4 regions of the Sphingobium aquiterrae genome follow, and region 4 is predicted to be linked to each of the others. Evidence: predicted binding sites of a transcription regulator. Region 4 holds the regulator's gene; each other region holds the start of a gene.
What was found. The regulator LexA, encoded in region 4, represses DNA repair genes until DNA is damaged. The targets are predictions, from matches to a motif close to GTTCCNCNCTTGTTCT.

Region 1 (7,403 bases), on a different contig from region 4:
CCGATGAAGAGGGCATTCGATCCAGATCGCGCGCTCTTTGGCTTGAAGACCTGGCGCTACGGCCGCGCTCAAGGTGAAAAAACAGCTCAACCAAGCACGAACGTGGCCATTTGAGCGCTACAGAAGCCGCATGCTCCCCTCGGGAGCACCGCGACGCGGAGCGGCGCGTCCGACGGATCGGTTAAGTGTTGTCATTGCGATTTGGCGCATCGGGTTGGGTTAGAGCATCCTCGCCGTCAGGCGTTAGAGCGTTGGCCGGCTAGGCCAACTCCATCTGTCCCTAGATTATATGAATCTAGGAGCGGTTGACCATTTTTTTGAGACTCTTGTTTCTCGATCGCGATGGCAAGGCTGTCCAACACGCGCCGCAAGCCTTCGTCCTCGATGTCCTCGGCAACCATCTGGCGAGGGGTGCGCCAGAGCCGCATGGTTTCGATCTCTTCGATGCGATCGACCTCACGCTGCACCACGTCATCGGGCAGCGGCACGGGCCGAAGAAAGCGCGGAAGGAACCGTGCGAGCCGGTTGGGGAAGCTCATGCGATAGACGTTCGACGTCTGCGCGTTGCGCGCCTTGGGGCGGTCGGCGGGTGGATCGATCGGAACGCATCGCCGCTGCTTCTCGATCAACCCCATCTTGGCGAGGATCGACAGGCCGCGCCCGACACTCGCGCGAGACAGGCCGCTCGCGGCCTCGATCCATTCCCAGGTTGGGAAAACCTTGCCGGCGCAGGTTCGGGCAAGCGTCGTAAGCTGCTCGAACACGCGGATCGCCGCTGGCGTTATCAGCGTGACGAGCCGTTCGTCCTCGGAGAGCTGGCGACCCTCGGCGCGCGCGAGCCGCCGCACGGCGTTCTTGCGCTTCAGCAGCTCCACGGCCTTCTTATAGAGCCGGTCGGTTTCGCCCTTCGCGTAGCTGTAGAAAAAGTCATCCTCGAACGTGCCGGCACGCCGGCTGTTCGGATGCACATGCGCGCGCGTCGGGTTTGGTGCGCCCGATCGCGATCTCGGCCGCGCGCGCTCAATGCGGTCGAGCGCCATGAAGCTCGCCTGCGCGAGTGAAACTGCTCCCATCGTCCGTCCCCTTCATCGGGGCCGGGACCAGGCAAAACTTGGGCGTGGCGCGAAGCGCGCTCCCTTGAACCGAAGCTCAGGAACGGGTATGAGGGGGGTGTCTTATGTCCCGATCGATGCCGCCAAGCATCGCTCATCACATTCCAGGGTGCCCGGCCTCGTGCCGGGCATTCGTTTATGTGGTCACGGCCGCTCCCTAATTCGTCGTCCGCCAGTTGCGCACGACATCGGTATTTTTTGCCGGAAGCGACGCGCCAGCGAAACAACTACAATTCGTGCTTTCGCGGACTAATGCAGGAAAAAGTTCGTGCTATCGCGGACCCGGGTCATGCGCGTTCGTGCTTTCGCGGACCTGACTTCGTGCTTTCGGGGACCGGCACTCGTGCTTTCGCGGACCAAACAAGGCCGCGATGAAGAATCGATTCGCAGCGCGCGCTTAGGCGGACATCAACGCCGGCTTCGGCGTAATTGTCACAGTCGTTGCGGTGGTATTCCGGCCTTTGCCCGCAACTGTCGCACTGGATGCAGTATCGCCCATGATGATGTGAAAGTCGGGGATGGCATTTGCGTCGGTAATGCCCTTCATTACGTGCCGGAAGTGCTTCAAGGAATTTTGGTAGCCGAGTTGAAGCCGCAAATCGTCCAGCCCGACTTGGACTGCACCACCCTTGCAGGTCGAAAGCGCGACCTCATAAAGCCGGCGCTCGACAGGTCCGAGCTGGAAATAGGAGGGCGAATATTCCAGCACGCGACGATCGCGCAGGATCGCACGGTAAAGCCAGTCGCACAGGCGAACCTTGACGCCCTTCAATCGCTTATCGCCGTTTTTGCTCTTGGTGTAGTGGAGCTGCGCTTCCGACAGCCAAGAGAAGAAGCCAGCTTGGCCCTCGCCACCCGCTTCGATGTTGGTCTTGATCTGCGTGCCCTGGAGTCGTTCCAGCGCATCGGACAGTCGCGAGTAGGAGCGCGCCGAGCCGTTGACGCCGGTCACGCGGAAAAGATCGTGAGCGGTAAAATAGAAGTCTTGGGCAACAGCCTCGCCGGCATCAAGTTTGGAGACCAGCAAGCTCGCTATATAGAGCAATACTTCCTTGTCGTAGATGGTAGCGACCCCGCGAGGGCCGGGACCGATCTCGATCGACACCGCGTCGGTCTTGTAGATCAGCGAACGCTTCCACGCCGTCTTGGACAAAGCGAAAAACGGATACGCCATCAACGACTGCTCGCCGCGGACCTCGGTCAGCAATGGGCTGTCGAGAATGAACAGGTCGCCTTGGCTCAGGTCACGCTCGGTCATGCCGCAATTTCCCGGGTCCGCGAAAGCACGAACGGCGGGGAAGGATGGTCCGCGAAAGCACGAAACGGACCGTCGTCCCCACGGAAGGCAGAGGGCAGAGTCAGCGATCGGTGCCAATCTTCGTGCTTTCGCGGACCGACGTGGTGACAGGCAGTGTCGGCAGTAACTCGTCTCGCAAACGATCGATTTTGAAGCGGCACCATATGAGAATGTGTAGCAGCCGCGCAGCGCGTATCAAAACACTTTCTCGATTGCGCCGTGTCGTGATAGGCGCGGAAGATGAGTTTTGAGAACGATTCATGCTGATCGGCTATGCGCGCGTCTCGACGCCCGAACAGGATCTGACGCCCCAGCTCGACGCGCTGCGCGAAGCGGGGTGCGAGCGGACCTTCACCGACAAAGCGAGCGGCGCCAAGGCGGACCGCGCCGGTCTTGCCGAAGCTCTGTCGCATGCACGTGCCGGAGACGTGCTGGTGGTATGGAAGCTCGATCGTCTCGGCCGAACGATGAAGGGGCTGATCGATCTGGCGGCGGACCTTGCTGATCGCGGCATCGGCTTCCGTTCGCTCACGGACGGCATCGACACTGGCGGCACTGCCGGCAAGCTCGTCTTTCACATCATGGCCGCAATGGCCGAAATGGAACGCGACCTCATCCGCGAGCGCACGACGGCCGCCTTGATCGTGGCGCGGCGCGAGGGAAGGGTAGGCGGCCGAAAGACGGTGATGACGCCCAAGCGGCTCGAGGCGGCCCGCAAGCTCTTGGCCTCGGGGATGACGGTGCGCGAGATCGCGCCGACGATCGGCGTCTCGGTGCCAACCCTCTACCGCCATTTCCCGGCGCCGGTGCAGGAAGCTATCAGCGCGGAAGGGGAAGGCCCTGGCGCGTGAACGTCTGGCTATTCACCGGCGCAGACGGGTTATCCGCTCTGACGATCGACGGGGAGGGGGCAAACCTCCCCGCCGAGCTGGGGCCGTGGACCAAGGTTCGGGCGATCGAATTGCACAATGATGGCCCCGACGAACAAGAGGCTATCGCCCTTATCGGCGAACATGGATTTTGCTGTTTCAACTAGGCCGCGATCTGATCCCATTCCCGCCATGATCCTTGCCTAACAATTATGCCATGACGATCATTCGGCACGCTATCTTCCCCGATGATATAGCGATGGTGCTAAGCATCTGGCGCGAGTTTATAGACAACTCGCCTGTCAATCTCGACTATCAGAACAATGATGCTGAGTTCGCCAGCCTACCCGGCAAGTATGCAGCGCCCAATGGGTGCGTGTTGCTCGCGGACCGCGCGGGCGATGTCGAGGGCTGCATCGCAATGCGCCAGGTTACTGCCGAAATATGCGAAATGAAGCGATTGTATGTTCGCCCCCAAGCACGCGGAAGTCACTTGGGTCGCGAGCTAGTAGAACGACTGATCGCCGAGGCTCGTGCCGTTGGCTACCGGGAAATGCGGCTCGACGTGCAGGCAAAGTCCGTCCCCGCTCGCAAACTGTATGAAAAAATCGGCTTCGTCGCGGCCGAGCCGATCTCATTCAATCCGGTGTCTGGAGCATCCTTCTTAGGTCTTCACCTATAACAACCCCTCGGCTTGGGTAGCCTGATTGGGCACCCGGCTTCGCTGTGCGGAATCTAAATGCGCGGCCGCGCCTCCGGTCCGCATCGATGCGCCGAATGGTGGATATGCTGTGTTCCCTTTCCGTTCCTTTGGGCGTTACAAGGGGGCGAAGGGAATCACCATGCTGCCACTGATGCAGCCGGTGCCGATCGCCGAGGTGCCGAAGGGGATTCTTCTACGCATCGTCGGCGCTGCGGGCGCCGGCTTTCCAAGCCCCGCCCAAGATTGGCAGGACGATGCGATAAGCCTGATCGAGCTGCTGCGTCTCGATCGAGCGGCGAGCTTCGTGTTCCGGATCAGCGGTAGCAGCATGATCGAGGCCGGAATCTACGATAACGACGTCGTAGTAGTCGATCGCGACACGCGCCCTGCAGAAGGGCATATCGTGATCGCGATCGTCGATGGCGGCTTCGTCTGCCGCCAGCTCGTCCAGCGCCGGGGCGCTCCGTTCCTCGAGGCGCGCAACAGTCAGCAATGCTATGAGCCGACCTCGGCCGAAGGCGTGGAAATATGGGGCGTCGTGCGGACCGGCGTTCGCGACTACCGGCGGTAGGCGGCATGTCCTGGGCGATCGTCGACGTTGCCAACTTCTATGTCAGCGCGGAGCGTCTGTTCGATCCGAGTCTGCGGGGCGTGCCGGTCATCGTCCTGTCGAACAACGACGGGTGTGCGGTTGCGAGGAGCGAGGAAGCGAAGGCACTCCACGTCCGTATGGGCGAGCCGGTTTTCAAGATTCGGGACCGGATCAAGCGCCACGGCATCCAGCTCCGATCGAGCAATTATGAGCTGTATGCGGATCTCAACCGCCGCTTCAATGCCGTCATCGCCGATCATTCCGACATGGTGGAAGTCTACTCGATCGACGAAAGTTTCTTCCGCTTGCCGGTGCTGCCGAGTGGCCTCGGCAACGTCGCGGCCGCGCACGCGGTCCGCGAGGATATAGCCCGATCGGTCGGCCTCCCGACCCGGATCGGCCTGGGTCCGACCCGCACACTGTCGAAAGTTGCGAATGCTTTGGCAAAGGCGACGGAGAAGGTGTGGGGAGGGGTGGTCGACCTTCACGACGTCGAGCTACGCCGGCGTCTGTTCGACCATTGGCCGGTCGGGGAAGTATGGGGCATCGGGGGCGCGCTGGAAGCGCGCCTTCGGCCCCTCGGCGTAAGGACAACGGCGGACCTGGCTGCGCTGCCGCCTGCGGTGGCGCGCGACGTGGGAACGGTGGTGCTGGAACGGCTTGTGCGCGAGCTGGGCGGCGTCGAGTGCGCCGACTTCAAGGTGGCGCCCGAACCGCTCAAGGCGACCGCGGTGACGCGCCAGTTCGGCGAGCCCGTCACCGATCTTGCCGAGCTGCGCGAGGCCATGGCGCGGCGCGCGGCGCGCGCGACCGATAAGATACGAGCGCAAGGGCTCGCCGCAAGCCGGCTGATCGCCTTCGCACATGGTTCGCGCTATCGGCCGAATCCGCCTTCGGCATCGCGATCGGCGCGGCTCTCTCCTCCGACCAACGACCCTCGCGTCATCGTCGGGATCGCGGGAAGGATGATGGAGGCGATGTTTCAGCCGGGGGGCGTCTATACCAAGTGCGGCGTGCTGCTGGAGGATCTAGCGCCGGAAGGGGAAGGGCAAGCGGACCTGTTCGCTGCCGCTGATCCCAAGGCACCCGCGCTGCTCGCCGCAATGGATAGCCTTAACACCCGCTTTGGTCGAAACACTATCGTGCTGGCCGCGCAAGGGTGTGGTGCGCGGTCGTTCGACACCAAGCGATCACAGAAGAGTCCGGCATGGACGACGCGGATCGGAGACATTCCGATTGCGCGCTAATGTCGCAATCGCGCGCGGTGAGTAGTGAATCGATCCGATCTGACTTCTTTTAAACCGGTTGCCGTTCACTGAGCGACGTCACTACGTAGAACTACGATGGAGGTTCGGCGTGGAAAACGTATCAGCTCTGTCGCTGATGCAAACGGCATTGGCGATCTATGATCGAAATGACGAGGGGGCGACAATCGCCGCCTGTCATCTTCAAGCCGCGATCGACGCGGCGACCGGGGCGAAACCCCTCAAACCCGGCGACGAGATCGATCCTGAGCTGTTGGCGGCGTTTGATGCCCGCATTGGGCGCGGAGGGAAACGCCCTCGCTAGTCGCCGTCAGCGGGTCTCGGCGGCGTCGGTTCGCCACGCGCCGCCTGTTCGCGGTGCGCAGCGTAGCGGCCAGCAAGGTCCAGATGGATCGCCTTAATCGCCGGGTCGGTTGCGGCGGCGGCCAAGTCAAGTTCCTGCTGCGCCCTGCGGGCATAATAAGTTTCGTCGTCGTCTTCCGCCAAAGTCGGTCCTCGTGGTTGGTCGTTGATCTATACCATATCCGCGTCAAATGGTTGAGATAGATCGGCAACGCATCGACGTGGCCTGTCAGCGACCTCGATCTTTGTCGCGCGGGGCCGGCGCTGGCGCAGGCCCTGCGCGACCGATTTCAGCGTCCAGCGTGCCACCCGACTTGATCCGATCGGCGACAAGCTGCCGCGTCGACTCCCCGATCGTGCCAACCATGCGCGCGCTGTCACCCCGTTCGCGAGCCGTCTGCATGGCGGCATCGACGATGGCCTGGGCGGGCGCAAGGCGAGGGTCCGCGTTATTCTTTTCCGCGCTGTTCTTCAGGAACAGCTCGGCAAGGCGCTCTTGCCCGGGTGCGGCGCCGGGGGGCAGGATCGGTCGCTCCAGCGCGCGGACCGCGCGCTGAAGCTGCGCCGTCTGCTGGCCGTTGATCTGCACGCCAAGCGCGGCCCCGATCTCACGCACGCGCTCCAACGGGGTCTGCTCACGACTGACCACGGCATCGACCTGTCGGATGCCAAGATAGGTGAGAAGATGCGCTTGGTAGATCGGTCCTTTGGGGTGGCGGACATAGGCCAGCTCGGTGCGGGCGTTCGCGATCGTCGCGGACGGCGCACCTTGCTTTATCAACCCGCGCAGGCGTTCGGTCGCCTGCTGGCGGGCAGCGGGCAGATAGCGCTCCAGCTCTTCGCGCGCCTTGGCGAGCGTAACCCGGTAGCGCTGCCCTTCGGGCGGCGCGCGCTTGGGGAGCATCGCGATCCCGGCGGGGCCGATACGCGCCTCGGGCGCAAGGTCGCGCCGGACCGCTGCGGCGGCCAGCACCGCCGCCATGCCGCGATGGTCTCCCGTCAGGAATCCGTGACGGGATGCCTCCATCCACTTATCCTTATCGATCGCGGCGATGCGGATCGGAAAGCCCGCCTCGCGCGCGATCTGCGCCGCGTGATGCCGCATGGCGCGGCCATTGCCTTCGCGGAAGGGGTGAATGGCGTTGATCTCGTTGATGTGGTTGCCAAGGCGATCGAAAAACTCGTCTCGAGGAACGCCGCGAAAGCCATTCTTCGCGCCCATA
Region 2 (7,403 bases), on a different contig from region 4:
CGGAGTGATGGCCGCCGCCTGAAGCCAGGCAGCGGATTGGAGCTTTTTCCGTGATTTCCGAGTCGCCAGATGAGGCCATCTGGCTCGAAATCACGCTAGGCCGCCACGGCATAGGCTTCGGCTTCCTTGCCGATCAGCAGGTTGGCGAGGAACCAATAGGCCTCTCCCCAGGCCGCCAGCACGGCGTCGGTCGCGACCTCTTCGCCCAGCACATCGCGGATGGCGGGCAGCAGCGCTTCGCCCACCTTGGGATAATGCTCCGCCCGCACCCCGGTCTCGACATGGCGCGCGACCATGCGGGCGACCGCGCCGTCCAGCGCCTGCAGCCGATCGATATTCTGCGCATAGCCAAGGATCGCGGCGGCCAAGCGGCGGGGCTGTTCTCCACTTTCCTGCGCGGCCTGATCGAACAGAGCCTTGACCTGCGCATCCTCGAACAGCCGGGCATACATGCGCGTGGTGATCTCCACGCCATGCTTTTGCAGGGCCGGGCCGGTGGATTTGACGATGGCGATGGTTTCAGGGCTCAGATTCGCGGTCATGCTTGGCTCCTTTTAATGTGCATATGAAATACATCTATATGCGCCATCAGAAAGATGCAATTGTAATATATGTTTTGATGTTGAAGGTCCGGCAGGCTAGGATCGGGCGATGCGGCTGACCCTTCACACCGATTATGCTCTGCGCCTGTTGATCCACCTCGCGGCCAGCCCGGACGGGCGCGCCACGATCGCGGATGTGGCCGCCGGTCACGACCTGTCGCGCAATCACCTGATGAAGGTCGTCAACCAACTCGCGAGGGACGGATTCCTGGCGACGCAGCGCGGGCGCGGCGGCGGCTTCGCCCTTGCCAGACCGGCGGAAGAGATCATGCTCGGCACTGTCGTGCGCACGACCGAGCCGGATATGCGGCCCGCCGATTGCGCGGTCTGCGCCATCCGGAGCGCCTGTGGCCTGTCGGGCATTTTCAGCAAGGCGATGGCGGCATTCATGGCCGTGCTGGACGAACACAGCCTGGCCGATGCCGTGCGGGACAAGGCGGGGCTGGCGGCCCTGATCGCCGCCATGCCCCGCCCCGTGCCCGCAGAGGTCAGCGCTTGCGGCGCATCTTCCCCTTTGCTTCACCTGGGTTGATGCAACTGTCCTGCACCGTCCTGCTGCACAGGGGATAGTCGGCCCTGGCTTCGGGCGGCGGCGTGGCGTTGCCGCCGACCATGACGGGATTGGCCGCGCTGCCGACCGGCGCAGCCGGGCTTTTCGGCGCATTGGGATCGGCGGGAACCATAGCGGGCGCCGGCGGCACCTGCCCCTCGGGCACACCGGCATTGGGGTCGGCGGGCGGCGGCGGAGGCGGCGGCAACTGGCCCGACTGGGGCATTTGTTGCGCGCTCATGTCGTTGGGCGTGGCCGTCTGCGGGTCCGTCTGGGCAAAGGCGATTGCGGGCCATGCCAGAATCGCGATGCCAGAGAGAATTGCGGCTTTCATCAGGTTCTACTCCTTATCTTGTCACCCCCTGATGGAACCGCGCCAACGTGGCGGCACAGCCCTGCGTTCCGCCGCCGCCGTTCCGCCCGCGACCGGGCGTGCCTCCGCTGACGCCAACCGATCGGCGCCCACCAGCATCATCCCGGCCGGAACTATCCCGGAAAACGCGCGAACCTGGGCAAGGCGGGGAGCTTTTCCATCCAGTGCGCCGCTTCCGCCACCTGGATGCATGCGGTGGGCGGATAGGCATCGGGATCGTCCAGCGTCGCCGTCTGGATGTCGATCTTCCCCTGGAAGATCGCATCGCTGGTGTAGAACAGCCCCGTGCCGCATGTGCCGCAGAATGAGCGGGTCGCATGTTCGGACGAGCGATAGCGCACCGGATCGCCCGTGATGCGCACCTTGTCCGCGGGAAACAGCGCCCAGCCGACCATCGGCGCGCCCGCGCTCTTGCGGCAGTCGCTGCAATGGCACAGCGCGCTGTGCTCGGCTTCGCCCTCCACAGTGTAGCGGATGGCGCCGCAATGGCATCCTCCAGACGGCATGTCATATCCTCCCATGATCGATTCGCCTTTTGTTCTCATTACAGCAATTGCCGGGCAGACACCATCGCCCCACAGCATCGCCCTTGCCCCGGAGGCCAGCGTTCCCTAATTGTTCAACATCATGTCAGCTTCCGTCCCCCTGCCCGCGCCCTCGCCCGATGATCCGCCCTATCTGCAGGGGCTGAACAGCCCGCAGCGCGAGGCGGTGCTCACCACCGAGGGGCCGCTGCTGGTGCTGGCCGGCGCCGGCACGGGCAAGACGGCGGCGCTCACCGCCCGCCTTGCCCATCTGGTGGCGACCCGCCGGGCCTGGCCGTCGGAAATCCTGTGCGTCACCTTCACCAACAAGGCCGCACGCGAGATGAAGGAGCGGGTCGGCCGGATGATCGGCCCGGCGGTGGAGGGCATGCCGTGGCTGGGCACCTTCCACGCGATCGGCGCGAAGATGCTGCGCCGCCATGCCGAGCTGATCGGCCTGCAGAGCAATTTCACCATCCTCGACACCGACGACCAGCTGCGCGTGATGAAGCAGCTGATCCAAGCCGAGGGGATCGACGAGAAGCGCTGGCCCGCGCGCCAACTGGGCGGCCTGATCGACCGCTGGAAGAACCGGGGCATGAACCCCGAGGATGTCGATGCCGGCGAGAGCGAGCATTATGCCAATGGCAAGGGCAAACAGCTTTACGCCGCCTATCAGGCGCGGCTGCTGGCGCTCAACGCCTGCGATTTCGGCGACCTGCTGCTGCATGTGCTGACCCTGCTGCGCAAGGACCGCGAAGTCTTGGCGCATTACCAGCAGCGCTTCAAATATGTGATGGTGGACGAATATCAGGACACCAATTCCAGCCAGTATCTCTGGCTGCGCCTGCTCGCGCAAAGCCACAGGAATATCTGCTGCGTTGGGGATGACGACCAGTCGATCTACTCATGGCGCGGGGCGGAAGTCGCCAATATCCTGCGCTTCGAAAAGGATTTCCCCGGCGCGAAGATCGTGCGGCTGGAACAGAATTACCGCTCCACCCCGCATATCCTGGCCGCGGCCTCCGGCGTGATCGCCGAAAATGGCGGGCGGCTGGGCAAGACGCTGTGGACGCAGGAGAGCGAGGGCGAAAAGGTTCAGGTGCTGGGCGTGTGGGACGGGCCGGAGGAGGCCCGCCGCGTCGGCGACGAGATCGAGACGATCCAGCATCGCGGCGGCAGCCTGGACGATGTCGCCATCCTCGTGCGGGCGCAGCACCAGACCCGCGAGTTCGAAGACCGCTTCATCGCCATCGGCATGCCCTATCGCATCGTCGGCGGCTTCCGCTTCTACGAGCGGGCGGAAATCCGGGATGCGCTCGCCTATCTGCGCCTCGTCAACCAGCCCGCCGACGACCTTGCCTTCGAACGGATCGTCAACGTGCCCAAGCGCGGCCTTGGCGACAAGGCGGTGGAGAAGATCCATCGCCTCGCCCGTGCCGAGGGCACGCCGCTCACGCTGGCCGCCGCGCGCATCCTCGACAGCGACGAGCTGACCCCGCAGGCCCGCCGGGCGCTGGGCAATTTCGTCGCCGACCTTGCCCGCTGGCGCGACCGCGCGAAGGACCTGCCCCATGCGGAACTCGCCCGGCAGATCCTGGACGAAAGCGGCTATACCGCCGCGCTGCAGGCCGAACGCTCCACGGAAGCGACGGGGCGCCTTGAAAACCTCAACGAACTCGTCCGCGCCATGGAGGAATATGAGACGCTGGGCGCCTTCCTGGAGCATGTCTCCCTCGTCATGGACAATGAGGCGCAGCGGGACGAGCGCAAGGTCACGATCATGACCATCCACGCTGCCAAGGGGCTGGAATTCGACACCGTGTTCCTGGCCGGCTGGGAAGAAGGCATCTTCCCCTCGCAACGCGCGCTGGACGAAGGCGGCCTGTCCGCGCTGGAGGAGGAACGGCGGCTTGCCTATGTCGCCATCACCCGCGCGCGGCGGCGCTGCATCATCCTGCATGCCGCCAATCGCCGCATCTACGGCCAGTGGACCAGCTCCATCCCCAGCCGCTTCGTGGGCGAACTGCCCCCCGCCCATGTGGAAACGCAATCGAGCATGGCCGGCGGCGCCTCGCTCTGGCGCGCCAACTGGTCGGAACGCGCCGATCCCTTCGCCGATGTCGGGCGCGGCACCGGGCGCGGTCCGGGCTGGCAGCGCGCGCAGACATCCGGCCAGTTCGTCCGCGAACCCACCCGCATTGTCGAGGCGCGGCAATCCGCCGTCAGCCTGGGCAACAAGGGGCGCAGCGACCTGTCCATCGGCATGCGCGTCTTCCACCAGAAATTCGGCTATGGCGCGATTGCCGAGATCGAGGGCAACAAGCTGGAAATCGACTTCGAAACCGCCGGGCGCAAGCGCGTGATGGACAGTTTCGTGTCGCCGGGATGAAGGGAGAGGTCCCATGATCACCACCCGCCCGCTCACCCCCAATGCCGTCGAGATCATCGTCGACGGTGCCCTTGCCCGCGAGGATATCCCGCGCGTCATCGCTGATGTCGTTGCGGTGCTGGAGGGCACGGACCGGCTGGACATGATCGCCGATGTGCGCGGCGCGCCAGACCTCCATCTGTCGCTGTTCCTGGAGGAATTGAAGCATCTGCCCGCCCTGTTCCGCATCATGAAGGCGCTGGACCGGGTTGCCCTGATCGCGGATGAAAGCTGGATACGCACGGCGGCGAAGATCGAGAGCAAGCTGCTGCCCGGCATTGCCTATGAGGTGTTCACCCGCGCCGAAGAGGGCCATGCGCGCGACTGGGCCCTGCGCCGGACCGACATCGCGCATGCCTGAACATGGGCCTTGAACTGGGGCCTTGAACTGGGGCCTACAGGGGGCCGATAGAGACTTCCTCCGTCGTTAACCCGCGCACCCCCTATCGTCCCGCAGCGGCACAGCGAAAATAGGCATCTGGCTGTTTTCCCGGCTTTTTGGCAGGGAGGATGCGGTGAACAGGCACTGCGGGAATCAGGAACGGCGACAATGAAACTGACAGGTGGATTGGTGCTGGTGGCGGTCGCTGGCATAGCGACAGGGCTTGCCGCACGGGCGCCTTCCGACGTGCCCGGCGCGCCGCGGACGGCAGCCGTGGCAAAGCACGCCAAGGCGGCGACGCTCGCCAAAGCCGCGGCCCCCGCGCCGACCGCCGTCGCCGCCCGGCAGGACAATCCCCTGGTCATCAAGCGGGTGCTGACCATCACCGGCCCGTTCCGCCATGGCGACTGGCTGTGGGACGACAAGGGCGTGCCGGCCGGCCCGCTGGTCATCACGGTGGACCTCAAGGCGCAGACGCTCTCGGTCTTCCGTGGCGGCTATGAGATCGGCGCGGCCGTGATCGCCTATGGCGCGGACGAAATGCCGACGCCGCTGGGCGTCTTTCCCATCCTCCAGAAGGATGCCGATCACTGGTCCAGCCTCTATGACGCGCCGATGCCCTATACGCTGCGCCTCACCAATGACGGCGTCGCCATCCACGGCAGCCAGGTGGCGCGGGACAAGGCCACCCATGGTTGCATCGGCGTACCCACAGCCTTCGCCAAGCTTTTGTTTGCACAGGCGAAACTCGGCGACCGGGTGATCGTGACCAATGGCCGGATGATGGACCTTTCAGGCGTACGGACGACCGGCGCCTGAGGCGCGGCCTGCCTGCCCCTTGCCGGGGGAGCGATGCCGGGCATGGACCATGCCGGGCAAGGATGGATCGACATTCACAAAGAGGCAGGCTGGTTACAGCCAGGACCATCGTCATGCTGAACGTGTTTCAGCATCCATTCCTCCACATGCGTGATGGTTTCAGGAGGCGCGATGGATGCTGAAACACGTTCAGCATGACGAATTGGAATAAATATAGCCCAATCATTCAAGAGAGTTGAATGTCGATCCGTCCTAGGAGACATCTGGCCATCCCGGCGCGGCGGCGCTAGAGCAGCCACAGAAGGGCCAAACAGGCTCCATCGGGGGATGAGAGCCGAGGCGTCATCGACAGGACAGCCATGCCAGAACGCCCCGCCCTTTCCCATATCGTCCCCAATCCCCGCCCCCATAGCTGGCCGGAGGACCTTTATGCGATCGTCCTTGGCGCCTCGTTCATCGCGCTCGGGCTGACGTTGCTGCATCAGGCCGATCTGGTGACGGGCGGCATGGCGGGCGTGGCGCTGCTGCTGTCCTATTTCGTCCCGCTGTCGCCCGGTACGCTGTTCACGCTGGTCAACCTGCCCTTCTTCCTGCTGGCCTGGCGGTGGATGGGCCGCAGCTTCGCGATCAAGACCATCATCGCCAATGTCGCCATCACCCTGATGGCGGCGGGCATGCCGCATGTGATGGCGATCGGCTGGCTCAGCCCGCTTTATGCGGCCGTGTTCGGCGGCACCATCATCGGCTTTGGCATATTGGCGCTGGCGCGGCATGGCGCGGGCGTGGGCGGCATCGGCGTGGTGGCATTGGGCCTGCACCGCGCGCGCGGCTGGAATGCGGGGCGCACGCAGCTGATGGCCGATGCCGTCATCCTGGGGCTGTCCTTCCCGGTGCTGGAATTCAACCGTTTCGCTTTGTCCGCGGTCTCCGCGCTCGCGATCAGCCTGGTGCTGATCGTCAACCACCGCCCCGGCCGCTATGTCGGCTATTGAAGGCCCAAGCGAATATTCCCCGGGCGAGCGGTTGCGAACGTGCGACGGTCGGGACTAAAGACTGGCACACATGCCTCCCCAACCATCACGCCATCCGCTGCGCTTCGCCAATTTCCGGTCCTATCTGGTCGGGCGCCTGTGCGCCGTCCTCGCCCAGTTCGCGATGATGATCGTGATCGGATGGCAAGCCTATAATATCGCCCGCGAAACCATGGGGCCGCAGGCCGCGGCCGCGCAGCTTGGCCTGATCGGCCTTTCGCAATTCGTGCCGCTCTTCCTGCTGACGCCGGTGACGGGCTGGGTCGCGGATCATTTCGACCGGCGCTTCATCGCCCGCTCCACGCTGCTGCTGCAGATCGGCGCCGCAACGATGCTGGGCGTCGCCACCTATGAAGGCTGGGTCAGCCTGCCGATGATCTTCGGCGTCGCGATGTTCCTGGGCGTGGCGCGCGCGTTCAACGGCCCGGCGCTGAGCGCGCTCGCCCCCAATCTGGTGCCCAAGGAGGTTCTGCCCAACGCCATCGCGATTTCCAGCGTGGCGTGGCAATCCGGCATGATCATCGGGCCGGCGGCGGGCGGCTATGCCTATGCCATCGCCCCCTGGGGCGCCTATGCGCTGGCGACCGGCCTGTTCATCGTCTCGCTCGTCTTCCTGATGTTCATCGGCAAGGTGCCGCAGCCTCCGCGCGACACCAGCCGCAAGCCCATCGCCCAGATGATCGACGGCCTG
Region 3 (7,403 bases), on a different contig from region 4:
GGCCCCGTCTGGCCCGAACGGCTGGAGTGGGACGGGGTGACGCGCTTCACCCATGGACCCGGCGCCAACTGGTCGGAGATCGGCTTCGACCGCTACCGGCCCTGGGTCAATCCCGCCACCGCAATTGCGCTGTGGGACAATTTCGTCACCTGGACCGACGCGACCGGCAAGAACCGCTGGCAGCGTGCCGCGGAGGCGGAGATGGACGTCATTCGGGTCATGATCGACCCGCAGAAGTTCCTCGAAACTGACGGGTCCGACGCGGCGCTGGCACCGTGGCTTACCGTCATCGGCCATGTGGTCGACAGCGTGCTGGCCCACAACATGAAGATCATCATCTGCATGACGCCCGCCACTGGCGGCGACCAGGGTAGCCTGGGCGAGAATACGCTGCGCTGGGCCTATGCCAATCAAGACCCTCTTTGGGACAAGGCGGTCAAGGTCTGGACCGCCGTCGACAAATTGCTCAACGCCTATGAGTCCGGGGAGGCGGCCCTTGAACTCTGGAACGAGAGCGAGGAATATCCGAGCGGCACGCCCGCCAATGACGTCTATATTCATCTGATCTCGGCGCTTCATAAAGCCATGCGCAAGATCGTCGGCCCCCGCATCAAGCACATCATCGGCTCGCCCTTCTACGCGAGCCATGTCGGCTTCACCGGGTCCTACTCGCAGTCCGGGCTGCCGGACGCGGGGTTCAAGGCCAACCTCTTCGGCAAGCATGTCGGCTATGCCTGCCACGCCGCCTATTATCCTAACATCTTCACGCATCAGGGCCTTTACGGGAACGACTATCAGTTCATCCACCGCATGGCGTTCCCGGCCGACCCGGCCGTCAAGGATGCGACGATCGCAGCCTATCAGGCGGATGCGGCGGCGGCGGGGGTGAGCAGCGGCAAGATCGCCCAGGTGACGAACGACCTCAACCTGTATTTCACGCAGAACAATGCCAGCTCCGGATATGATGGCACCAAGCCGTTCACGACGACGTCGACCATGAACTATGTCTGGGGCAACCCGGACCCGAATGCCGCCTATGTGCCGGCGTACCGCAACTATGGCGAGCACATCCACCTGTGGATGTACATGGAGGGCGTGTCCGGCGAGGACATGCACTGCACCGAGATCGGCTGGCACCGGGACTATGATGACATAGGCGACAACATCGGCGCAGACACGGACTCCGCAGCCCGCCATGGGTCTCTGGTCCGCAAATATGCCGAGGCGCGGCGCATGAACGGGCTCGTGCTCTGGGCGGACGAGACCAAGCACTTCTCGGTCAACGAGAACATCGCGGCGCCCGGCGCAGAGCCGGACTATTCGGGCCAGATACAGCCGCAGATCGCCGTAGCAGTGGGGCTGCGGAGCAACTGGACGCCGTCGGTGCTGGGCGCGCGCCTGGACCAGTATCTGGACCCGCTGGACGCATCGACTGTGACCTATTCGACCGGCCGGAAGGTCGCACAGCTTGCCGATAAGAGCGGCAACGCGCGCCACGAGATGCAGGCGGACCCCGACCTGCAGATGACCTTCGACAATGGATATCTGATCCAGCGGGACCAGCAATGGATGGCCAGCAGCCTGAGCGCCTCCGACCAGACGCAGTGGCTGTTCCAGGTGATCTATGTCGAGCAGTTCGGGGCGGAGGATTTGCGCACCGTCGTCGGCGCCAGCGGTGACGGCGGGCGGCTGCTCGTCCTCTCGTCCGCAGGCACCCGCGAGGTCTTCACGCTGCAGCAGAACAGCGGTTACGTCAGCGGACCCAATGTGACGATGCCCATACCGGCCGGTCGGCCCGTGCTGCTGGGCGTGCAGTATCATGCCGGCGTGGAGCAGACGTTCGGCGTCTACCATGTCTATCACCTCAACATGCAGGCCAGCGCGGCATTGTTCCCGGAGAATGTGTCCTTCGGCAGCGGACTGACCAGCACAACTGGCTTCTCGGGCGATGGTGCATATCCCCATCCGTTCGTCGGGGGGTTCGGAGGCCGTATCGCCGGCCATGGCGACCTGTCGGACGATGATATCCAGGAGATCAAGCGGTTCCTGATGGCGCGCCATGGGATCGCCGAGTGATGGCGGTCGACGCGATCACGGTGGATTGGCTGCGCTCTGCCGGCCTGGTCAAGGCAGCCACGGCCGCCGCAATCGTCGACGCATGGGGCGATCTTGCCGTTACCAGCGAGATCATTTCCCCGCTGGCGCTGGAGGCCGATGCGGCCAGCGAGGCAGACAGGCAGATCAGTTTTCTCGGGCATCCGCTGCCCGTGGAGAAGGTCTCGGTCGACGGCCTGCGCGTCGATCTGGTCGGGCGGCCGGTCGTCGGTTCAGCTGCTGGCTATGCTGCCGGACAGGTGTTTTTTGTTATTGGAGCCGAGGAGGCTTCCGACGTCGACCGTACTACCCTGACCGTTCTCAGGGTGCTGGCATGAGCGGCGTCCTGATCGTCAATCCGCTGGCCCATGCAGTAGCGCCGGCCGCCCCTGGCACCGGCGGCGCCAACCTGCTGACACCTGACCCGAACGAGGCGTGGCTGGCGCCGGCCGTTGGCGTTGCCTCGATCGATATCGATCTTGGCCAAGAACAGCTGGTCGACAGCATCTTTCTCGGCTTCACCAATGCGACCGCTGCGGCGCACTGGAGCATCAGCACCGCTACTGCGCCCGGCGAAGGGCTGGTCGAACGCCATGCCGGCAGCCTGCGCGCCGCTGACAGCATCGGGCCGCGCCACCACGCATTTGTGCGCCTGCCCGTGCCTGTCGCTTCGCGCTATTTCCGCATCACGACGACCCAATCCGACGCCGAGGCGCTTTACGCCGGCATCGTGGTGGTGGGCCTTGCCTTCGAGAAGTATCGCGAATTCGGCGGGGGACGGACACCGATCGATACGAGCGCCCGGCAAGACCTGATCGGCGGCGGTTTCGGCATTGGCGAGGGTGTGACGAAGGCGCAGTTCGACTGGAGCTTTGTCGATCTCTCCGATGCCGAACTGCAAAGACTATGGGCGATCAAGATGGATCGCGGTCTGCGCAAGCCCGTCCTCGTCGTGGAAGACGCAGACTTGACGATCGGCCAGAACGAGGCGATCCACTATGGTCTCTTCGCCCGCTTCCAGGCGTATGAACGGCAAGACCCGGCGCAGACGCGCTGGGCGGGCTCGATCCTCCAATGGGTATGATGGGGGTGCGCGGGTGGACGGTGCGCATGTCGCCATCGCCATGCCACGCCGTCACCCATGGCAAGCAGCAAGATCAAGGCGGGCACCGCACTGGCGGGCATCATGGGGATTGCGGCGACAGGTGCGCTGCTGGGCGACCTGACCCGGTGGGAAGGCAAGCGAAACGTCGGCTATCTCGACATCGCCAAAATTCCGACTGCCTGCATGGGCGATACGCAGAATGTGGTGGTCGGCAAATTCTACAGTGATGCCGAATGTCAGGAGCGCCTTGAGCGTCAGGCTCTTTCTCATGTTGAAGATGTTTTGCTGATCGCTCCCGGCCTGCGCCAGCATCCGCAGGTGCTGCGCGCGGCCGGGAGCATGACCTATAATATCGGCGCGCCCAAGTTCAGCGGGTCGACGGCCAGCACGCGGTTCAGGGCCGGCGACCTGCTCGGCGGCTGCCTTGCCATCGGCCCCTATTTCGTGGTGCTCCGCAAGGACGGCACAGAGGTTGTCACCTCGGGCTTCATCAACGTGAACAAGCAGCCGATCCAGGGCCTGATCGACCGCCGCACCTATGAGATGACGGTGTGCCTCCGGGGGCTGGTCAAGTGAGCCTGCCCCCGTTCGGGCTCATGCTGGAGTTTGTGCTTGGCCTCGTCGGCGACCTGGTCGGCAATGTCCTGGACCTGATCCGGCGATACCCCTGGCAGGCGCTGGCCATCGTTCTGCTGATGGTGGCGTTTGTCCAGCACCGGCAGATCGGGCGGGCCACCGATCGCGCGGATCGGGAGCACGTCCTTGCCCTTCAATGGCGCTCGGACTTCCGGTCTCAGCGGGAGGAGATGCGCAAGTTTGTGGGACTTGTCCGCGCCGCCCGCGTCGCCGCCGCGCGCGCCGATCAACTGAACAATGAGCGCGTGACGCGGGAAACTGCCGCGCGCATCGAGGAGGTGAAAAGTGACTATCAGGATGATCTTGCTGTTGCCCTTGATGCTGTCGATCGCCGCCTGCACGACAGCATCAGACAGGCGGGTGGAGGTGGCGCCGGCAGTGGTCGCGCAGCAGCGCAACTGCCCATCATTTCCGACATGCCCGAAGGGGCTTTGCGACCCGGTGAAGCAGCCATCATTTCAGCAGCCGACGCCCGCCTCTGTATCGCCAACACGGTGAGGCTGGAGCAGCTCATCAGGGCATGGAACGGGGTGGCGGGAGTGGACGTGAACGGGGCCAGTGAAGGGCCGCTTCAGACGCCTTGAAGGCTACTTAATGTCGCGTACTTAATGTCGCGACTTTTGGGCGCGCTACACTCTTTCGGCCTATTTATTTTCGCGCATTTATTTTCGCTAATTTTTTTCGCGCTACACTCGATTGTCCGAAGCAGGTGCATGGATGCCGTTCTCCTTCCAGTGAAGCTGCAGCGAACGACTTTTTGTTCGCTATTTGTTCCAAGGAGAGGGGTGATAAGAATTTTCCTACTTGTCTAGGAAAATTCCTACGCTACAGAGAAGAATATGAAGGAAGGCGATCTTTCGGTGCGGGAGACGCTGGCGGCGCTGATCGCGGCGCGCGGCGACCATTATGGCGCCCTGTCCCGGCTGCTCGGGCGCAACCCGGCCTATATCCAGCAGTTCATCAAGCGCGGCACCCCCCGCAAGCTCGACGAGGCGGACCGTCGCACGCTGGCCGTCTATTTCGGCGTGGACGAAGTGCTGCTCGGCGCGCCGGGGAAAGGGGCTTCCACGCCGTCGGGGCAGGGCCAGAACAAAGGCGAGAACAGGGGTCGCGGCCAGCCGGCGGTCGTCACCATCCCGCGCATGGATCTGGGCGCATCGGCAGGCGCGGGTTCGCTGGACGATCGCGAGCAGGTGACGGGGCTGGTGGGCTTTGACGAGGCATGGCTGCGCGCCATGGGCGTGCGCCGCGAATCGCTGTCGATCATCCGCGTCGACGGCGAATCGATGGCCCCTACGCTGTGCGACGGCGACGAGATCATGGTGGACAGCGCCGACGCCGCCTCCCGCCTGCGCGCCGGCATTTATGTGCTGCGTTTCCAGGATGTGCTGATGGTGAAGCGAATCGCGCCGGGGCCGGGGCAGGGATTGCTCTCCATCCTCAGCGACAATCCGCATTTCCAAAGCTGGACGGATGTCGACCCCGCGCAGATCGTCCTGCTCGGCCGGGTGATCTGGACCGGGCGGCGCCTGCGCTGAAGCCCGTGCGGAACCGCGTGCGGGGCTTGCGTGCAGCCCTGTGCTTCGCCACATCCGGGGCATGACCGATTCCGCCGCTCCCGATGCTCCCGTGCCGCCGCTGCGCGCCACGCTGATCCCCGTCACCCCGCTCCAGCAGAACTGCACCCTGTTCTGGTGTACGCAAACGGGGAAGGGCGCCTTTGTCGATCCGGGCGGCGACCTGCCCCGGCTGAAGGCGGCGGCGGCCCAGCATGGCGTGGAGATCGAGAAGATCCTCGTCACCCATGGCCATATCGACCATTGCGGGGAAGCGGGCACGCTGGCGAAGGAACTGGGCGTGCCGATCGAGGGGCCGCATGAAGCCGACCGCTTCTGGATTGCGCGGCTGGAGGATGACGGCCGCAAATATGGCATCACCGGCAAGCCCTTCGAGCCTGATCGCTGGCTGCACGATGGCGATAGCGTGACGGTGGGCAATCTGACGCTGGACGTCATCCATTGCCCCGGCCACACGCCCGGCCATGTCGTCTTCCACCATGCGCCCTCGAAACTCGCGATCGTGGGCGACGTGCTGTTCCAGGGCTCCATTGGCCGCACCGACTTCCCGCTCGGCAATCACCAGGATCTGATCGACGCGATCACCGGCAAGCTCTGGCCGCTGGGGGGCGAGACGGCCTTTGTCCCCGGCCACGGCCCGATGAGCAATTTCGCGCATGAGCGGCGCTCCAACCCCTTCGTGTCGGACCGCGCGCTGGGTGCCGCCGGATAAGGAAGGCGTCAGGCCCGCGCCGCCAGCGAAGGCGGAGCGGGGATGGCGCGGGTGCCGCTGTAGCTGGCATAGAGCGCGGCGATCGCCAGCGCGAGCATGACCAGCATCGTCACCATGATGCCGCCCGCCCGCGCCCAATGGGGCTTGGCCGCGTCCATGCCGAAGGCGTGCGCCACGCGCGCCAGGATGTAGACGAGCGCGATGCCCCACAGCCAGTCCTGGCTGCCCAGCGCCATTTCGACGAGCCCGCACAGGATGAGGACGAAGGGCGTATATTCGATGAAGTTCGCCTGCGCCCGCATCCGCCGCATCAGCGGCGCGCTGCCGCCGTCGCCGTGCAGCACCTTTTCCTGCATGCGCAGGCGGCTTACCCGCATACCAAGCCAGATGTTGAACAGCGCGGCGGCGGCAGCGAAAGTCAGTGTGATCGGCAGCAGCATGATATATGTCTCTCCCCGTCCATGTCCGCGGGCGGCATGGCGCTTCGGCAATATGGCGTATCGACAATGGCGCTGGCCGGCACGGGCGGCAAGGAATAGCTTGCACCTCAATCAAAAAACGCTATAGGCGCTTGGCTTCGCGATTGTCCGGCCGCACGGATTTGCGGCCCTTTGGCCGTCATCTCCTTTGGCGTTTCGGCCTGTCGTTCTGACATTTTTGCAATACGGAAACAGGTGCCGACATGGCTGTCCCAAAGAGGAAAACATCCCCGTCCAAGCGTGGCATGCGCCGCGCGCATGATTCGCTGAAGGTCGAGGCATTCCAGGAATGCTCGAACTGCGGTGAACTGAAGCGTCCGCACAATCTGTGCCCCTCCTGCGGCCATTATAATGGCCGCGAGATCGTTGCCGTCGGGGCCTGAGCACGTCTAATCGTCTCCGAGAGGGGGGTCAGGTGAGCAGGGAGCCGCGGATCGCAATCGACGCGATGGGCGGCGATGAAGGCGTGCGTGTCATGCTGGCTGGCGTTGCCTTGGCACGTCGGCGGCATGAAGGGCTGCGCTTCACGCTGTTCGGCGATTCGGCGCAGATCAATGCTGCGCTGGACAACCACCCCAATCTGCGTGCGGCTTCGCACGTCGTGCATACGGACGAGGTCGTCGCCGCGACCGATAAGCCCAGCGTCGCCATCCGCAAGAAGACCAGCTCCATGAGCCGCGCCATCCAGGCGGTGAAGGCCGGGGAGGCTGGCGCTGCCGTGTCCGCCGGCAATACCGGCGCGCTGATGGCGATGGCGAAACTCGCCCTGCGCACCATGCCTGGCATCGAGCGCCCCGCGC
Region 4 (7,403 bases):
TAGCTGAAGTCCTCCAGGTCCTTCTTCGAAGGCAGCTCGCCGTTCAGAAGCAGGTAGGAGACTTCCATGAAGCTGGACTGTTCGGCCAGCTGATCGATGGGATAGCCGCGATGCAGCAGCACGCCCTGATCGCCGTCGATATAGGTGATGGCGGAGTCGCAGCTCGCGGTGGACGTAAAGCCGGGATCATAGGTGAACATGCCGGTTTCGGCATAGAGCTTGCGGATATCGATGACCTGCGGGCCAACCGTACCGTCCAGAATACCGTACTGGCTGCTGCCATCGGCGATGGTCAGCGAGGCTTTGTTATCCGCCATATTGTTCTCCTTTAAGCGCTCGGCCCTGCACGCCGGGCGTCCGACAGTCGTAATAAAGTTTCGTCTTTTCCGAGAAGGAAGAGGACATCGAAAATTCCCGGCGAGGTGGTACGCCCCGTCAATGCTGCACGAAGGGGCTGTGCTACCTTGCCAAGACCCAGTCCGGCATCCTCTGCTATCCTGCGTATTTTTTCTTCGATGCTTTCAGGCGTCCAGGTCTGGATGCCGGAGAGCGCGTCGATGGTTGTGCCGAGCAGGAGCTGCGCGTCCGCATCTAGCAGAGCCAGGGCCTTCTCGTCAAAATCAAGAGGACGATTCTTGAACAGGAAAAGCGCGCCGTCGGCCAACTCGTTGAGTGTCTTGGCGCGGGGCTTGAGCGAGGGCATGGCGGCGGCCAGCAGCGCGGTGTCCGCATCCGTCATGTCGCGCCCGATCAGGGCCGAAATGCGCGGTGCGACAAGGGCGGCAAGCCGGTCGTCCGATGCTTCGCGGATATAATGGGCGTTGAGGCTTTCCAGCTTCTTAAGGTCGAAGCGGGAAGGCGAACGGCCGACGCCGGCCAGGTCGAACAGCTCGACTGCGCGCGCGCGCGGGATGATCTCTTCGTCGCCATGGCCCCAGCCAAGGCGGAGCAGGTAATTGTCGACCGCTTCGGGCAGCATCCCCATTTCGTCGCGATAGGCGTCCACGCCCAGCGCGCCATGGCGCTTGGAGAGCTTGGCGCCATCGGCCCCGTGGATCAGCGGGATATGGGCATAGATCGGCTCGCGCCAGCCCATGGCGCGGATGATGCAAAGCTGGCGGAAGGCGTTGTTCAGATGATCGTCGCCACGGATGACATGGGTGACGCCCATGTCATTGTCGTCCACCACCACGGCCAGCATATAGGTGGGCGTGCCGTCGGAACGCAGCAGGATCATGTCGTCCAGCTCGGCATTCTGCACGACGACGCGGCCCTGCACGGCATCCTCGATCACTGTTTCGCCCGCGCGCGGGGCCTTCAGGCGCAGCACATAGGGCGCGCCCTCGGGGGCTTCGGTGTGGTCGCGGTCGCGCCAGCGGCCGTCATAGCGCATGGGCTGCCTGGCCGCGCGCTGCTGCTCGCGCAATTCGGCGAGTTCCTCCGGCGTGGCGTAGCAGCGATAGGCGTCGCCCTGCGCCAGCATCTGGTGCGCGACCTCGGCATGGCGCGCGGCGCGGGCGAACTGGAACACGGGTTCCTCGTCTCCCGACAGGCCCAGCCAGTTCAGGCCGTCGAAAATGGCGGCGATCGCTTCTTCGGTCGAGCGGGCGCGATCGGTGTCTTCGATGCGCAGCAGGAACTTGCCGCCATGGTGGCGCGCGAACAGCCAGTTGAACAGCGCGGTGCGGGCGCCGCCGATATGCAGGAATCCGGTTGGAGAAGGGGCGAAGCGCGTTACAACGGGGCTGTTGTCTGCGGTTGCGCTCACAATCGGATTCCTTGACATTCCTGCGGTGCGAGTCTTGCTCGCTCCTGTAAAACGGTCGCCCCCCTAGCATGGCTTTTCGGCCACGACAAACCTCTGCTGATATTGCCGCGACGAAGGTCGTAACGCGCCCCTTCGGGAGCGGGGGCGTGGCCGCGGATATCGGGCGATGGCGCGCCCTTGCGCGGCGCATTGCCGATGCGATCGAGGGATGGCTGGAAGGGGAGCGGGAGCAGGTCGCGCTCTGGGTGCCGGTGACGATGGGCATGGGCATCGCCGCCTGGTTTGTCCTGCCGGATCGCTGGGGCTGGGCGGGCTGGATCATGGTGTGCGCAATGGTTGCCGCGCTGGGCCTGTTGCTGCCGCAGGGCGGTCGGTTGCGGCATATCTGCGTGCGTGCCGGATTGCTCGCCGGCCTTGGCTGCCTGCTGGTCTGGGGCAAGGCGATATGGGTGGGCGAGCCGCCCCTTGCGCGCGCGATGTTCACCGAGGTGCGCGGGGAGGTGATCGGCGTCGCGCCGGTGCCGGCACAGGGCATGGCGCGCCTGATCCTGGCCCCGCGCGATCGTCCCGATCTGCCGCGGCGCATCCGGCTGAACCTGATGGACAACGATGCGCCGGCCGATATTGGCGCGGGGGCGGTGATACGGGTGCGGGCGCGGCTGATGCCGCCTGCGCCTCCGGCGGTGCCGGGCGCCTATGATTTTGCGGCGCGCGCCTATTTCATGGGGATCGGGGCGACGGGGCGGGCGGTGCCGCCGGTGCTGGTGGAGCGCCCGGCGGCCTCCACCGTCGCGCCGGTCAGGCAGCGCCTGTCCGAGCATATCCGCACCCGGCTGTCGGGTGGCGAGGGGGGCATCGCCACTGCGCTGGCCACGGGCGATCAGGGCGCGATCAGCGAGGCGGATGCCGATGCCATGCGGCGCAGCGGCCTGGCGCATCTGCTGTCGATCAGCGGCCTGCATGTGACGGCGCTGGTCGGCGCGGCGATCTTCATCGTCTTCCGGCTGCTGGCGCTGCCGCCGCGACTGGCGTTGCATGCGCCGCTGATGCTGATCTCGGCGGGGGCGGGCGCGCTGGCGGGCATCGGCTATACGCTGTTGACGGGCGCGGAGGTGCCCACGGTGCGATCATGCGTGGCCGCGCTGCTGGTGCTCGGGGCGCTGGCATTGGGGCGGGAGGCGATCACGCTGCGGCTTGTCGCGGCGGGTGCCATATTCGTCCTGATCTTCTGGCCCGATGCGCTTGTCGGCCCCAGCTTCCAGATGAGCTTTGCGGCCGTGACCGCCATCATTGCCTTGTCCGAAATGCGCTGGTTCCGCGCGCTGACGATGGCGCGTGACGAAGGCTGGATACGCAAGTTCGGGCGGAATATCCTTGGCCTGCTGCTGACGGGCGCGGCCGTGGAACTGGTGCTGGCGCCGATCGCGCTGTTCCATTTTCACAGGGCGGGCATGCTGGGGTCGCTGGCCAATCTTGTCGCCATTCCGCTCACCACCTTCGTCGTCATGCCGTTCGAGGCGATAGCCCTGCTGCTGGATGTGGCGGGGCTGGGCGCGCCGGCATGGTGGATCGTGGGCAAGGCGTTGTCGCTGTTGCTGGCCATCGCCCATATGGTCGCCGCCTTGCCGGGGGCGGTCGCGCTGGCGGCGCCTTTTCCCGGCTGGGTTTTCGCCGTGACGATGGCGGGGCTGCTCTGGTGCCTGCTCTGGCGCGGCCGGCTGCGATGGCTTGGGTTGGCGCCGGCCTTGATGGGCGCGCTGCTGATGGCATTCGCCCCGGCGCCCGATATCCTGGTGACAGGCGACGGCCGCCATCTTGCGATCCGCACGCCGGGCGGCATGGCGACGCTGCGCGACCGGGCGGGCGACTATGTCCGCGATACGCTGAGCGAAGCGGCGGGGGAGGAAGGGGAAATGCAGGCGCTCGCCACGCTCGACCGGGCGCGTTGCAACCCGGACCTGTGCGCCGTGACGGTGAAGGACGGCGCGGGGCGGGGCTGGCGCCTGCTCGCCACGCGCAGCGCGACCCATGTCGATGCCGGCGCGCTGATCCGCGCCTGTGCCATGGCGGACATCGTCGTCAGCGATCGCGGGCTTCCGCGCGCCTGCCGCCCCGGCTGGCTGAAGCTGGACCGCTGGGCGCTGTCACGCAGCGGCGGCGTGGCGCTGTTCCTGCGTCAGGGCAGGGTGAGCACCGTCAGGCAGCAGGGCGACGCGCACCCATGGATCGCGCGGCCTTTCTATCGTAAGCGCGCCAGATCGCCCGGGAACATCCCGTCTTCGGGGCCCGTCTCCACAACTGTCGCGCCCGGGCATTGAAACGGTTCAGGAAAGGCGAACCCTCGCCGGCACCGGGCACCGGTGAGCGGCCCATATCCGCTCAGGAACAACCGCCCTTCAACTCGGATGGAGCCGTCGTCGCAGACGACCGCAGGGCAAAAGGGTGATTTTCGAGCACCGGCGCACAGAGCTTGAAACGAGGCCCATGCCTCGTTTCAACGCTTTGCAGGCCCGCACTGGGGCAATGTCGATATCGGTTCCAGAGCCGCGCTGCGTTACATCTGACGCAGGGCGCGTGCGCTCAGTCTTGTTGTCGCATCGCCTTTTGCGCAAAACCGGTTCCCACTTTTGCCCATGATCCCCTAGTTATAGCGGCGCAGCAATCCCGCTAGCTTGCCCTGGATGCGGACCTGACGGGCGTCGTAAATCTGCGGCTCATAAGCGCCATTGGCCGGATCGAGCCGGACCTGCTGCCCCTGGCGGCGGAAATATTTGAGCGTCGCTTCGCTGTCGTCGATCAGTGCGACGACGATCTGCCCGTCGCGCGCCACATCCGTCCGCTGGATCAGCGCGAAGTCGCCGTCCAGGATGCCGGCCTCCATCATGGAATCGCCGGAGACTTCCAGCGCATAATGGTCGCCCGCGCCCAGCAGCGCGGCGGGGACGGAGAGCATGTTCTGCCCCTCCATCGCCTCGATCGGCATGCCCGCGGCGATCCGGCCATGCAGGGGGATTTCGACCACATCGTTGGCGGCCATCGGAATGCGCGGCGCGGCAGGCGCGATGGACGGAATGGCAGGCGCCTTGTGCGCGCGATCCAGCGCGTCCGGAAGCTTGACCACCTCCAGCGCGCGCGCGCGGTTGGGCAGGCGCCGGATGAAGCCGCGTTCCTCCAGCGCGCTGATCAGGCGATGAATGCCCGATTTGGAGCGAAGATCGAGCGCCTCCTTCATCTCTTCGAACGAAGGCGACACGCCGTCTTCCTCCAGCCGGCGGTGGATGAAACTGAGCAGTTCCTGTTGCTTGGCCGTGAGCATGTTTATCACCATCATTGGAACGGATGGGGAACACTTAGGAAACACAAGGGGGCAAGTCAAGCGTTCAGCGGTTCGTCGCTTTTGGGGGAACGAAGCGACCCGCTTCCGGTTTTTCCACCGTCCCCGCAAGAGAGGACAGATGAGGAGAGTGACATGGCGAACCAGCAGAAACAGAATCCGGGCAAGGAGCAGCGCCGGGGCCAGCAGGGCAGCGCCGATCGCAATCGCCAGCAGGAACAGGAAGGCAAGCAGGGCCAGATGGGCGACGAGCGTCGGCAGGACAAGGCGCCCGGCCGCGGCCAGCAGCATTGAAGCGCCTTCGCACAAGGGAAAGGGGTCGCCTTCGCGGCCCCTTTTCTTGTGGTCGCATCAGCGGATGGGGATGATCGTCACCGGCTCTCCGGCGGGGGCCGGCCACCCGTTGGCCGGGCGCAGGATCAGGCAATCGGCCATCGCCAGCATCCGCGTCGCCGCGCTGTCCTGCACCGGCAGCGGCCATACCCGGTCGCCGTCGCTGCGGCCGCGCACATAATCGTCGCGCACCGTCACCGGCGGCATGTCTTCGCCCAATCGAGCCGTGCGCGACAAGGGCAGCGGCTGCGCGCAGCCCGACAGATGGCGGAGCAGCGGCATCAGGAACAAGGTGCCCGTGACGAAGGCGGAAACCGGATTGCCCGGCAGGCCCAGGAAGATGCAGGGACCATTTGTGCCGGCGATCAGCGGCTTGCCCGGCCGCATCGCGATCCGCCAGAAATCCAGCGTGCCGCCGGCCGCTTCGAAGGCGGGGCGAACAAGGTCGTGATCGCCAACCGACGCGCCGCCCGTGGTCACGACGACATCGGCGCGGCTTGCGGCGGCAAAGGCGGCGGTCAGCGCCGGCAGATCGTCGCGCACGATGCCCAGATCCTCGACATCGCACGGGAGCGCGGCGAGCATGGCGCGCAGCATCACGGCATTGGAAGAGGGCAGCTTGCCCGCCGGCACGGGCGCGCCGGGTGGCACCAGCTCGTCGCCTGTGGATATCAGCGCGACACGGGGCCGCCGCCGCACGGGCAATGTGCCATGGCCCGCCAGCACGGCCAGCGAGAGCGTGGCGGGGGTGAGCGCATCGCCGGCGGCGAGCAGGGGCTGCCCTTCGCGAAAATCGGACCCTTTGGGGCGGACATGCTTGCCGGCCGTCGCCGGTCCTTCGCCGGTCAGTGTCACGACATCGCCGGCGCGGGCGACATCTTCCTGCACGACGATGCAATCGCCACCCGGCGGCAGCGGCGCGCCGGTGAAGATGCGCACCGCTTCGCCAGCACCGATGGGGGGAGGCAGGGCGCCGCCCGCGGCGCTCTGGCCGATCATGCGCCATGGCCCCGGCAAGTCGGCCGCGCGCACCGCATAGCCGTCCATCGCCGAAAGATCGGCCCAGGGCTGGTCCCGGCGGGCAAGGACATCCTGCGACAGCCAGCGGCCGATGCAGTCGCCGAGCGGCATCTCTTCGGCGGGCAGCGGCGCGGCCAGCGAAAGGAGGCGGGCCTGCGCCTGCGCGACCGGCATCAGGCCCATGGCATGGCCGTCCCGTCCATCATGCCGGCGCGCGCCAGTCGCCGGATTTTCCGCCCGACTTCGCGATCAGGCGCACGCCGCCGATCACCATGGCCTTGTCCAATGCCTTGGCCATGTCGTAAATGGTGAGCAGCGCGACGGACACGGCCGTCATCGCCTCCATCTCCACGCCGGTCTGCGCGGCCGTGCGGGCAGTCGCGCAAACAGCGACGCCCGTGCCGTCCAGCGTGAAGTCCACGGTGACGCCGCTCAGCGGCAGGGGATGGCACAGCGGGATCAGGGTCGCGGTCTGCTTGGCCGCCATGATACCGGCCACTCGCGCGACGGCCAGCACATCGCCTTTCTGCACAAGTCCCTGGGCGATGGCGCTGGTGGCCTCGGCGCTCATCTCGATGCGGCCGGTGGCGGTCGCTTCCCGCACCGTGGTCGCCTTGGCCGACACATCGACCATGCGGGCCGCCCCGTCCGCGTCGAGATGGGTGAGTTTACTCATGCGCCGGTCAGCAACAGTCGGGTCGCGGCCTCCACATCGGGTTGCCGCATCAGCGCCTCGCCCACCAGGAAGCAGCGCACGCCATGCCGGGCCATCGCATCCAGATCGGCATGGGAGCCAAGGCCGCTTTCGGCGACGAAGGTGCAGCCCTGCGGCGCATGGCCGACCAGTTCGTAGGTGCGGGCGAAATCGACCGTGAAGTCGCGCAGGTCGCGGTTGTTGACGCCGATCAGGCGCGAGCGCAGCTTGAGCGCGCGTTCCAGTTCCTGCGC

Region 1: the regulator LexA is predicted to act here: its motif matches at 4,072-4,087, upstream of WFP78_RS20940 (LexA family protein).
Region 2: the regulator LexA is predicted to act here: its motif matches at 2,132-2,147, upstream of WFP78_RS15685 (ATP-dependent helicase).
Region 3: the regulator LexA is predicted to act here: its motif matches at 4,595-4,610, upstream of WFP78_RS03760 (S24 family peptidase).

Annotation. Positions count from the first base shown of each region.
Region 1 is NZ_JBANFL010000027.1:11,243-18,645, reverse strand. Features, by position in the region: gene WFP78_RS20965 (RNA replicase) at 237-1,040, opposite strand; gene WFP78_RS20960 (replication initiator protein A) at 1,510-2,370, opposite strand; gene WFP78_RS20955 (recombinase family protein) at 2,670-3,260, shown strand; gene WFP78_RS20950 (hypothetical protein) at 3,257-3,445, shown strand; gene WFP78_RS20945 (GNAT family N-acetyltransferase) at 3,496-3,960, shown strand; gene WFP78_RS20940 (LexA family protein) at 4,121-4,552, shown strand; gene WFP78_RS20935 (Y-family DNA polymerase) at 4,510-5,820, shown strand; gene WFP78_RS20930 (hypothetical protein) at 5,930-6,142, shown strand; gene WFP78_RS20925 (hypothetical protein) at 6,139-6,324, opposite strand; gene WFP78_RS20920 (Fic/DOC family protein) at 6,410-7,403, opposite strand, start outside.
Region 2 is NZ_JBANFL010000014.1:87,731-95,133, reverse strand. Features, by position in the region: gene rsmD (16S rRNA (guanine(966)-N(2))-methyltransferase RsmD) at 1-8, shown strand, start outside; gene WFP78_RS15705 (globin domain-containing protein) at 96-542, opposite strand; gene WFP78_RS15700 (Rrf2 family transcriptional regulator) at 652-1,134, shown strand; gene WFP78_RS15695 (Fe-S oxidoreductase) at 1,091-1,486, opposite strand; gene WFP78_RS15690 (GFA family protein) at 1,639-2,031, opposite strand; gene WFP78_RS15685 (ATP-dependent helicase) at 2,153-4,441, shown strand; gene WFP78_RS15680 (SpoIIAA family protein) at 4,455-4,841, shown strand; gene WFP78_RS15675 (L,D-transpeptidase family protein) at 5,031-5,681, shown strand; gene WFP78_RS15670 (YitT family protein) at 6,041-6,673, shown strand; gene WFP78_RS15665 (MFS transporter) at 6,744-7,403, shown strand, end outside.
Region 3 is NZ_JBANFL010000002.1:305,337-312,739, forward strand. Features, by position in the region: gene WFP78_RS03735 (glycoside hydrolase family 5 protein) at 1-2,076, shown strand, start outside; gene WFP78_RS03740 (hypothetical protein) at 2,076-2,432, shown strand; gene WFP78_RS03745 (hypothetical protein) at 2,429-3,178, shown strand; gene WFP78_RS03750 (glycoside hydrolase family protein) at 3,236-3,775, shown strand; gene WFP78_RS03755 (hypothetical protein) at 3,772-4,419, shown strand; gene WFP78_RS03760 (S24 family peptidase) at 4,675-5,373, shown strand; gene WFP78_RS03765 (MBL fold metallo-hydrolase) at 5,435-6,124, shown strand; gene WFP78_RS03770 (MAPEG family protein) at 6,133-6,564, opposite strand; gene rpmF (50S ribosomal protein L32) at 6,807-6,986, shown strand; gene plsX (phosphate acyltransferase PlsX) at 7,019-7,403, shown strand, end outside.
Region 4 is NZ_JBANFL010000005.1:135,060-142,462, reverse strand. Features, by position in the region: gene WFP78_RS07160 (citrate synthase) at 1-317, opposite strand, end outside; gene gltX (glutamate--tRNA ligase) at 329-1,786, opposite strand; gene WFP78_RS07150 (ComEC/Rec2 family competence protein) at 1,837-4,086, shown strand; gene lexA (transcriptional repressor LexA) at 4,410-5,084, opposite strand; gene WFP78_RS07140 (hypothetical protein) at 5,238-5,396, shown strand; gene WFP78_RS07135 (molybdopterin molybdotransferase MoeA) at 5,454-6,638, opposite strand; gene moaC (cyclic pyranopterin monophosphate synthase MoaC) at 6,658-7,131, opposite strand; gene trpC (indole-3-glycerol phosphate synthase TrpC) at 7,128-7,403, opposite strand, start outside.